Regions from separate parts of the Mesorhizobium sp. M0848 genome, predicted to be linked through region 3. Evidence: riboswitches for the same ligand, from Rfam matches in the RefSeq annotation. Region 3 holds a riboswitch; each other region holds the start of a gene.
The links. A riboswitch is a leader RNA that binds a small molecule or an ion and turns the genes downstream of it on or off. The one in region 3 is predicted to bind thiamine pyrophosphate.
Positions count from the first base shown of each region.

Region 1: it holds a riboswitch for thiamine pyrophosphate, as region 3 does, so the genes downstream of both, thiC (phosphomethylpyrimidine synthase ThiC) here and NKH95_RS25630 (YkoF family thiamine/hydroxymethylpyrimidine-binding protein) in region 3, are expected to answer to the same signal.
Region 2: it holds a riboswitch for thiamine pyrophosphate, as region 3 does, so the genes downstream of both, thiB (thiamine ABC transporter substrate binding subunit) here and NKH95_RS25630 (YkoF family thiamine/hydroxymethylpyrimidine-binding protein) in region 3, are expected to answer to the same signal.

Region 1 is NZ_JAMYOM010000043.1:13,404-16,649, reverse strand. It holds gene NKH95_RS31855 (ATP-grasp domain-containing protein) at 1-1,111, shown strand, start outside; TPP riboswitch at 1,335-1,451, shown strand; gene thiC (phosphomethylpyrimidine synthase ThiC) at 1,555-3,246, shown strand, end outside.
Region 2 is NZ_JAMYOM010000007.1:55,513-58,758, reverse strand. It holds gene NKH95_RS09730 (ABC-F family ATP-binding cassette domain-containing protein) at 1-959, opposite strand, end outside; gene NKH95_RS09725 (thiamine diphosphokinase) at 961-1,605, opposite strand; TPP riboswitch at 1,693-1,807, shown strand; gene thiB (thiamine ABC transporter substrate binding subunit) at 1,851-2,849, shown strand; gene thiP (thiamine/thiamine pyrophosphate ABC transporter permease) at 3,093-3,246, shown strand, end outside.
Region 3 is NZ_JAMYOM010000025.1:54,340-57,585, forward strand. It holds gene NKH95_RS25625 (ABC transporter permease) at 1-515, opposite strand, end outside; gene NKH95_RS25630 (YkoF family thiamine/hydroxymethylpyrimidine-binding protein) at 619-1,227, opposite strand; TPP riboswitch at 1,218-1,331, opposite strand; gene NKH95_RS25635 (RodZ family helix-turn-helix domain-containing protein) at 1,527-1,847, shown strand; gene NKH95_RS25640 (formyltransferase family protein) at 1,892-2,923, opposite strand.

The DNA.
Region 1 (3,246 bases), on a different contig from region 3:
AAGTTCGCGGCTGCGTGCTACCCACGACATTGCTGGCATTACTGGCTTTGCCGGGGACCATGAATCGATCTATGCGACAGTTGGCAAGCTTTGCCGGCATTTCGATCTACCGGGACCGAACCCTGAATCGATTGAACGAAGCTGCGACAAATTCAAGCAACGCCAACTCCTCGCGCAGGCCGGCGTTCCAATACCGGCCTATCGGTTGGCAGCGAATGCGGCGGAGGTAGAAAGCTCGGCTGCAGAGATCGGCCTGCCCGTGATTCTTAAGCCGGCAGTAGGCAGCGGCAGCATGGGTGTCCGATTGTGCCGCAGCCTCGAAGACGTAGCCGAACATACGACCCATCTATTGGGCGGAAAGCACATATGGCGGTCTACACCGAAAATACTCGTCGAAGAATTCGCACAGGGCCCGTTCTATAGCATTAATGTTATGGGGAATGAGGTCGTTGCGATTTGCGCCAATGACTTTGGTCCCCTCCCCCATTTCGTCATACGTGAGGTGACGTATCCGGCCCTGCTAACCGATCAGGAGCGTGAGCGCATCGCCGATGTTTCGCTGAGCTGTTTGCGGGCTCTCGGCCTTGGCTGGGGGCCAACTAACATTGAACTCCGGTGCACGAAACGCGGTCCAGTTGTCATTGAAGTCAATCCGCGTCTTAGTGGCGCGCCCGACCCTCAACTGGTCCAGTTAGCTTACGGTGTCGACCTCGTCACCGAGCACATCAAGCTTGTCATTGGCGAGGAATGGGATCTGCGCAAAAAGCATTCGCATACTGCGGCCGCGCGATTCCTGCTTCCTGATCAAGATGGCACCCTCGACTGGATTGGTGGCGACACTCAGGCAGCTGCTATATCAGGTGTGGCCGAGGTCAAATTGAATGTTGAACCCAAGACACCGATCGTCAGGAAGGGGGATTTCCGAGACTGGATTGGACATGTCATTGCCACTTCGCCCAGCCGTGCTGAAACCGAGGGCGCCCTTCAGCGAGCGGTCGACTTGATCGAATGGTCGATCACCCCTTTTCCGGCGACAATAAGAGGTGATCGAGAGCACGATGTTTGTGGGGCGTTCGGGCGGCCCACCAGTTCTGTTCCGATCAGGCATTGACGGCTTAAGATCCTTGAAACGCAGCAGTTCCGTCTACGTCAATGTCACATCAAGTTTGACGAGGCAAATGCAGCTTTGGCCACACCTGCCTTGTCTCCCGCGGAACTTCTCCGCGACCCATGGCGAGGCCGTCGGCCCAATTTGGGCCCAATTTGAATGCCGCCCACCGCCGCCGCAGGACGAACATGCGCTTGACAAGACAACGCCGGCCCGTTCAACTTGAGGCATTCACCAGGGGAGTCCCGGCAAGGGGCTGAGATACTGCTGGCTTTCGCGGCGCAGTGACCCGTTGAACCTGATCCAGTTCATACTGGCGTAGGGACGGTGCAAGCGCTCTGCGGGAGTTCACGCCCGAGGTCCTGTTTCGGCAGGTCGACAGAAGCGTCTTTTCATCCTTCCGGCACAGAACTGGGTCTCCAATGCATGAGCAAAGGAGCCTCAAGATGAATGCCCTCACCCCAGCCGTCTCAACGGGGCCGCTGCCTGCTTCGCGTAAGATCCACAAGCCCGGTGCCATCCACCCGCAGATCAGGGTGCCGATGCGCGAAATCTCCGTCCATCCGACAGCCGGCGAACCGCCCGTCACCGTCTACGATCCGTCGGGCCCCTATACCGATCCGGCTGTCGAAACCAGCATCGAAAAAGGCCTGGCCCGGCTTCGCCACGAATGGATCTTGGCGCGCGGCGATGTCGAGGTCTGCGACGGCCGCCATGTCCGGCCGGAGGACAACGGATTCGCGACGGGCGAACGCCTGACGCCAGAATTTCCCATCCGCCACCGACCGCTCAGGGCCAAAGCAGGCAAGGCGGTGACGCAGCTTGCCTACGCGCGCGCCGGCATCATCACACCCGAAATGGAGTTCGTCGCCATCCGCGAGAACCTTGGTCGCGAGATCCTGCGCGGCAAGCTTGAGCGCGACGGCGAGGCTTTCGGCGCGACGCTGCCCGATTTCGTCACGCCCGAATTCGTGCGTGACGAGGTGGCGCGCGGACGGGCGATCATCCCCGCCAACATCAACCATCCCGAGAGCGAGCCAATGATCATCGGCCGCAATTTCCTGGTCAAGATCAACGCCAATATCGGCAACTCCGCCGTCACATCGTCGATGGCGGAAGAGGTCGAAAAGATGGTGTGGGCGATCCGCTGGGGCGCCGATACGGTGATGGACCTGTCGACCGGCCGCAACATCCACAACATCCGCGACTGGATCGTGCGCAACGCGCCGGTGCCGATCGGCACGGTGCCGCTCTACCAGGCGCTCGAAAAGGTCGGCGGCATTGCCGAGGATCTGACCTGGGAGGTCTACCGCGACACGCTGATCGAACAGGCCGAGCAAGGCGTCGACTATTTCACCATCCACGCCGGCGTGCGGCTGCATTACATCCCGCTGACCGTCGACCGGGTGACGGGTATCGTCTCGCGCGGCGGCTCGATCATGGCCAAATGGTGCCTGCACCATCACCGGGAGAGCTTCCTCTACGAGCACTTCGCGGAGATCTGCGACATCGCCAGAGCCTACGACGTCTCCTTCTCGCTCGGCGACGGCCTTCGTCCGGGCTCGATCGCCGATGCCAACGACGCGGCGCAGTTCGCCGAGTTGGAAACGCTCGGCGAGCTGACGCAGATCGCCTGGGCGAAGGATTGCCAGGTGATGATCGAGGGGCCTGGCCACGTGCCGATGCACAAAATCAAGGCGAACATGGACAAGCAACTCGCCGTCTGCGGCGAGGCGCCGTTCTATACGCTTGGACCGCTGACGACCGACATCGCGCCGGGCTATGACCACATCACCTCAGGCATTGGCGCCGCGATGATCGGCTGGTTCGGCACCGCCATGCTCTGCTACGTCACGCCCAAGGAGCATCTCGGCCTTCCCGATCGCAACGACGTCAAGATCGGCGTGATCACCTACAAGATCGCCGCCCACGCCGCCGACCTGGCGAAGGGCCATCCGGCAGCGAAAGTCAGGGATGATGCGCTTTCCCGCGCGCGCTTCGAGTTCCGCTGGGAGGACCAGTTCAACCTGTCGCTCGATCCGGAAACGGCGCGGTCCTTCCACGACCAGACTTTGCCCAAGGAAGCGCACAAGGTGGCGCATTTCTGCTCGATGTGCGGACCGAAATTCTGCTCGATG
Region 2 (3,246 bases), on a different contig from region 3:
CCGGCGCCGTTCGGCCCGACCAGGCCGACGCGATCGCCGCGCTGGATGCGGGTCGAAAACCCCTTGACCACGGTGAGATCGCCAAAGCTCTTCTCGATGTTCTTCGCCTCGATCACCAGCTTGCCGGACTCGGCGGCGTCGCTCGCCACCATGGTCGCCGACCCTTCGGCACCGCGATGGCCGCGAAAACGCTGGCGCATGGTCTGCAACTCGCCGAGCCGGCGCATGTTTCGCTTGCGCCGCGCCGTCACGCCGTAGCGCAGCCAATGCTCTTCGCGAACGATCTGGCGGCCGAGTTTATGCTGCTCGCGCTCTTCTTCCTCCAGGACCAGGTCGCGCCATTCCTCGAAATGGCCAAAGCCCTTGTCCAGCCTGCGGGTCTGGCCGCGATCGAGCCAGATGGTGGCGCGCGACACACGTTCGAGAAAGCGGCGGTCGTGCGAGATGACGATCAGTGCCGAGGAGGTGCGGATGAGTTCTTCTTCCAGCCATTCGATGACCGAGAGGTCGAGATGGTTGGTCGGCTCATCGAGCAGCAGGATGTCTGGCTCCGGCGCCATCACGCGGGCAAGGGCAGCACGCCTCGCCTCGCCGCCCGACAGATCATTCGGACGTTCCTCACCCGACAGTCCGAGATGCTCCATCAGATAGCTGGCTCGGTAGGGATCGTCGGCGGGGCCAAGCCCGGCCTCGACATAGGCGCGGACGGTGGCAAAGCCCTCCATGTCCGGCATCTGCGGCAAATAGCGGATAGTTGCCGAAGGCTGGCGGAACACCTCGCCGTCCTGCGGCTCGATCAGGCCAGCGGCGATCTTCAGCAGGGTCGACTTGCCCGACCCGTTGCGGCCGACCAGTGCAATCTTGTCGCCGGCCGAAGCCGTCAAGGCGGCGCCGTCGAGCAGCGGCGTGCCGCCGAAGGTCAGTTTTATCCCGTCGAGGTTGAGAAGAGGCGGGGCCATGTCAGCTTTCAGGTAAGGGATAGGGATGAGCGAGCAGCATCGCGCGGCCATGGTCCAGTGCGATTTCGAGGCGGCCCTTGACCTCGTTGGAGATGGTCAGCGACGAACCGAACGCCACCTTGACGTGGTTCAGCGGCCATTTGGCGCCGGTGACGGTCAGGCCGGCGAGCTCGGAAAAGCCGAGCACCGAAAACAGCGTGCCATCGGCATAGTCGAAGCCGGCCGTTCCGCGCAGCAGGGGAATGCCCTCCTGGGCGCCGCTGGTCAGGAGCACATCAGTCCCGGCCTCGGCCAGCCGGAGGGCAAGCGCCAGATGCAGGAAAGCGTGGTCGGCGCGCTTGCCGCCGAAAGCACCGGCGAGCACCAGGCGGGTCGCGCTGCGCTCGAGTGCGGCGGCAATGGCCAGTTCGCCATCGGTCTGGTCCTTTTCCGCCGGGAAGGTCCGGCGCGGCACGGAAGCGAGATCGTCAGGCAGCTTGGCTGGCACGGAATCGAAATCGCCCACCCACAGTTCGGGCACGAGACCCAGCAGCCGCGCATGCCCGATGCCGGCGTCGGCGGCGATGACGCGGGAGCCTTCGGCCTGGCGGTCGAGCCGTGGCGTGCGGATGAGATCGCCGCCAAGCAGGATGGTGAATGTGCTCATATCGTGTGGCCCTTACCAGCCCGGCACGGGAAACGGAAGGCGGCAAACTCCCACTTGCATGGGGGATCGGCCCGGCCTATGTGTCGAAACGCTCTAACGGGGTGCCGGACGCGATCTTCGCGGACCGGCTGAGAGGCAGTCTCGCCAACCCGCTGAACCTGATCCGGTTTGTACCGGCGGAGGGATTAGACGTTTCGGACAGTCCGACGCCTCAATTCCTTTCAATTCGAACGAAGGAGGCGCCGATGCGCACGCATTTATACGCTCTAGTCTCAGCAATGGCCGTGGTCCTGTCCGGACCGGCCTTGGCCAAGGACAAACTCACCGTCTACACCTATGAGAGCTTTACCGCCGACTGGGGTCCGGGTCCCGTGGTGAAGAAGGAGTTCGAGGCCGAATGCGGCTGCGATGTCGAGTTCGTCTCGGTCGCCGACGGCGTCGCGCTGCTCAACCGCGTCAGATTGGAAGGCGCATCGACCAAGGCCGATATCGTGCTTGGCCTCGACACCAATCTCACCACCGATGCCAAGGCGTCAGGCTTGTTCGCGCCGCATGGCGGCGTAACTGATGTCAACGTGCCGGGTGGCTGGAGCGACGATACTTTTGTCCCCTTTGACTACGGATATTTCGCCGTCGTCTACGACACCGAGAAGCTGAAGAACCCGCCGAAAAGCCTGAAAGAGCTGGTCGAGGGCAGTGCCGATGACAAGATCGTCATCCAGGATCCGCGCACCTCCACGCCGGGCCTCGGTCTGCTTCTGTGGGTCAAGTCAGTCTATGGCGACAAGGCGCCCGAGGCCTGGGCCAAGCTCAAGGCGAAAGTGCTGACCGTGACGCCGGGCTGGAGCGAGGCCTATGGGCTGTTCACCAAGGGCGAGGCGCCGATGGTGCTGTCCTACACGACGTCGCCGGCCTACCACATGGTCGCCGAGAAGACAGAGCGCTATCAGGCAGCGTCGTTCGAGGAGGGCGAGTATTTGCAGATAGAAGTCGCGGGTATCACCACGGCGGGGGCCAAGAACCCGCTGGCGGCCAAGTTCATCGCCTTCATGACCGGGCCGAAATTCCAGGATGCCATCCCCGAGACCAACTGGATGTTCCCGGCCGGCAAGACCGACAAGCCGCTCAATCCGGCCTTCGACAAACTGGTCAAGCCGACCAAGACCTTGCTGTTCAGCCCGCAAGAGGTCGCTGCCAACCGCAAGGCTTGGGTCGATGAATGGCTGGCGGTGATGAGCAAGTAGGCTTGCGAGTTCTTTTGATGTTCGCGCCACTCCACCCCCCTCTGGCCTGCCGGCAATCTCCCCCTCAAGGGGGGAGATTGGCAGCGTCGTTGCTGGTTATAGTCCGGCAACGTTGGAGACTAGCGGAAGCATGGGTGACGGCCGATCTCCTCCCTGGAGGGGGAGATGTCCGGCAGGACAGAGGGGGGCGCCAAGGAACGCAATCCTTTGTAATTGCCGCGATGGAAAGAATGGTGGTCCAGCGTGCAACGCGCGTCTGACCCCCGCATCACCGCTGGCACCCTCGCGCTCGCTGCAATCGCGCTGCTGATCGGCGGCGCGTTTGCTGGCCTGCTTTTCGAGGGCGCCCATGATTTCTCGGGCGCCTGGGCAACCTTCGATCCCTATCTGCTTCGCG
Region 3 (3,246 bases):
GAGATCCTCAAGCCAGCGAAGAAATAGGGCAGCGCCGAAGGCAGCCGTGCCAGCACGAAGATGCGCCAGCGCCCTGCCCCCATGGCGCGCAGCATTTGCCCGATCTCGGCCTCGGTCGACTCATAACCCTCGACCAATGCAACCAGCATCGGAAAGAAGGTAACCAGCGCCACCAGCATGATCTTGGGCGCCAGCCCGAAGCCGAACCACAGCACCACCAGCGGCGCGATGGCCACCAGCGGCAAGGTCTGGCTGACGATTAAGACGGGAAACAGCGCACGCCGCAGCGGCTGGAAGAAGTCGACCAGCATCGACAGCACGAAGGCGGCGCTGAGCGAACAGGCAAAGCCGAGCAGCGTGGCGCCGATGGTCGGAATGGCGTTGTCGGCCAGCGCCTGGCGATTGAGCAGCGCTTGCTCGAAAACGCGCGACGGCGCCGGCAGTATCGTCGGCCTGATGCCGGAATAGGTGGCATAAAGCTCCCACGCCACTAGGAGCAAACCGACCGAGATCATGGCCGGCATTGCCTTGACAAGAAGACCCGCGATCGGGCGCGAAGCGACTGATGATGTGGCCACGGGAGACAACCTTTGACGGCAGCGCGAAAGCGCGGCTGGCTCAGACAGCCGACGGGCTGTTGGCCGAGACCGTGACGTCGAGGGTTACGTGGCCGGCGCCTGGTCCGAAGCGGCAGAAGGCCTCGTCCAGCGCCGAAAAGATCGCACCGGCATCACCGCGCAGTTTCGTGCAGAAATGCTTAGAACGCTCATAGACGCCGGACTGCTTGAGAAAATCGATGCAGCCGTAGATCTCGTCCATGTGGTCGTCGGTGCCCATCACATAGAGCGAGAACTGCGCCGCCGCCGGCTGGCCGGTGGCAGCAGCATTGCGCACCGCCGCGATGGCCGCATCCTTGCGCGGGCCGAGCGACCCGACAGGCCCGCCAAGTGCATCGGAGCGGCAGATCGGATCATCCGGTTCGCCAGGGCACCCGCGCGAGATGGTGGCCGACAACACGCAATGTTTGCCGCTGCGTGCCGCCGCCACGAAGAGGTCACGCATGGCGGGAAACAGCACTTCGGGCGGCCCGACCAGCAAGGTCGAGATGTCGTCGGTCTCGATCCTGAGCTTGTCGCGCCAGGGATCGAGCGCACCGAGCGCGCCAAGAATGACACCGACGAAATCGTCGGTCATGGGGTATAGGGAAATCTGTGCGCCTGAAAACATCGCCCGCCTCGCTCCGCTGGTATTACCCAGATCAGCTTCTAGGGTCTGTGGGCTTGCCGCCCCCGTCTCAGCCCCGACCGTACGGAGCACCCCTGTGGATGTGCGCCTTAAAGCATCATTCGAGTTCAAGGGAAAGCCGTTTTTTCAGAGCACTGCGCCAAAAGCATTGCGCCAGTCACGGTGCGCCTGAGCGGAATTTTGTCGGGAACCTTCGCCGCCGCGACCGGTTGTCCCCACAGTCGCAACGCGATCACTTTCGTAGAAAATAAGCGACGACTTCACAGAAATGGAGACAAACCATGTTCATGAAAATCCTCGCAGCTTCGGTTCTCACCATTGGTCTGGCCACGTCAGCCATGGCGCAAAGCGCCGGCAGCAACAACGCAAATGGAAGCGGCAGCGGCAAGTCGGTGACGGTTGAGCCGAACACGCCGGCTTCCCCGAATACGATCGAGCCGGACACTGTCGACCCGGGCACGACCAACAGCACGACTGGCACGGTAGGGGACATGAATTCGAACGCGGATCAGAATTGCCCGACCAACCCGCAAGGCGCGCAGCCGGACGCCGATGGTAACGCGACGGCGCCAACGGTAAACGATAATCATTGTGGCAAGTAACCACGTCGCAAACGGATGAAGCCGCTGGGCATCGCCCAGCGACTTCATCCGTTTTTCTGGTCCGCAGCACTCGCTTTGCCGAACAGCCGGATTTCTGGAGCGGGTTTCCCGGCGGGCGGGCGCGAAAATAGGTGTTTTGAATTGAGCAGCCGTTTGAGCACTCTACCGTAGGTAAAATACAGGACCCGACCGTTGGCGAGATCGAATTCCACTGTTCCCCACCGCCTGACCGGAGCCTTTCCTGTGCAGGGCCCCAGCCTTCTGATCTGGAATCCCAGCCTGACTTTGCGCGTTCCGATTTCAAGATAGATGCCTGGCAGAAGGCCAAGCACATGCCATAGCCGTACAACATGCTCGACCGACATGGCCGGCGAGATTATCAGGTGGCTGGGCTGAAGCCGCGCCCAGACGAAGTCGCCTTTCGGCTGCGGCATTCCTGACAACAGCCCCCGGCAGTAGGCCGGCACCGCCTCGCTCACCAGAATCCGCATAGCGGTTGCCGTGCTGTCGACCAAGGCTTCTCTCGATGTCCAGTCAGCTTCGGAAAACGGCACCTGCCCGAGAATGTCACCCTCGTCAAAACCGGCGGACATCTTGTGGAGCGTGACGCCGCCATGAGCCGCATACCGGCCGTCCACGGCCAAGCGCTGGATCGGGTGGGGCCCTCGATAGTCGGGGAGCAGCGCCGGGTGGAGGTTGACCCCGCCTTTGGAAAAATGGCCAAGAACCTCTTGAGGGATCAAGACAGGCAAAGTGTAGCAGACCAGCACATCGGCGCGGACGTCAGACAATTGCCGACCAAGCGCATTCCAATCGTAAGGGCGGCCAAATTCGATAAACTTGACAGGCGTGTTACCGATAAACCGCCTGAGCAGCAGCTTGCGTTGAAGCCTTCGCCGGAAATTGCCAATGCTGAAACCGGTGGGACGACGCCGGAACCCGGGCACGATGATCGCGCCAATTGCATTTCCAGCCTCTAGCCAGCCGGCGAGCAGAGGCCCCGTATAGTTAGAGATATCGAGGACAAAAACGGCTGTGATCGGCTCCGAGTGATCGGTCGATTCGATCGGCCTCATCTTCGGCGGCTCAAACGGGCCGACAGATCAGGGCGAGCTTGTCAGGTCGGCTGAGTGGAAGGCGATGCCAAGGCAGTTACAACCGAAAGACGCTCGCGTTTTACAAACACTGGCTTTTCGTAAACTTTTTTCACGGCCCGTCTCCCGAAATCAACTCTTCCTGCGCAATTGGACCGCGATACGGCAGGCTGTCAACCGCCTGACCGTGTTTGCCTACCGCACCGCATTCGCCGTTGACGAAGTTGTTCGAAGGGCGCTTTCGCACATTGGTGAAAGCTCGATGGCTTCACCGACGCGACAAGACGCGCTGACTGAAGGGGTTT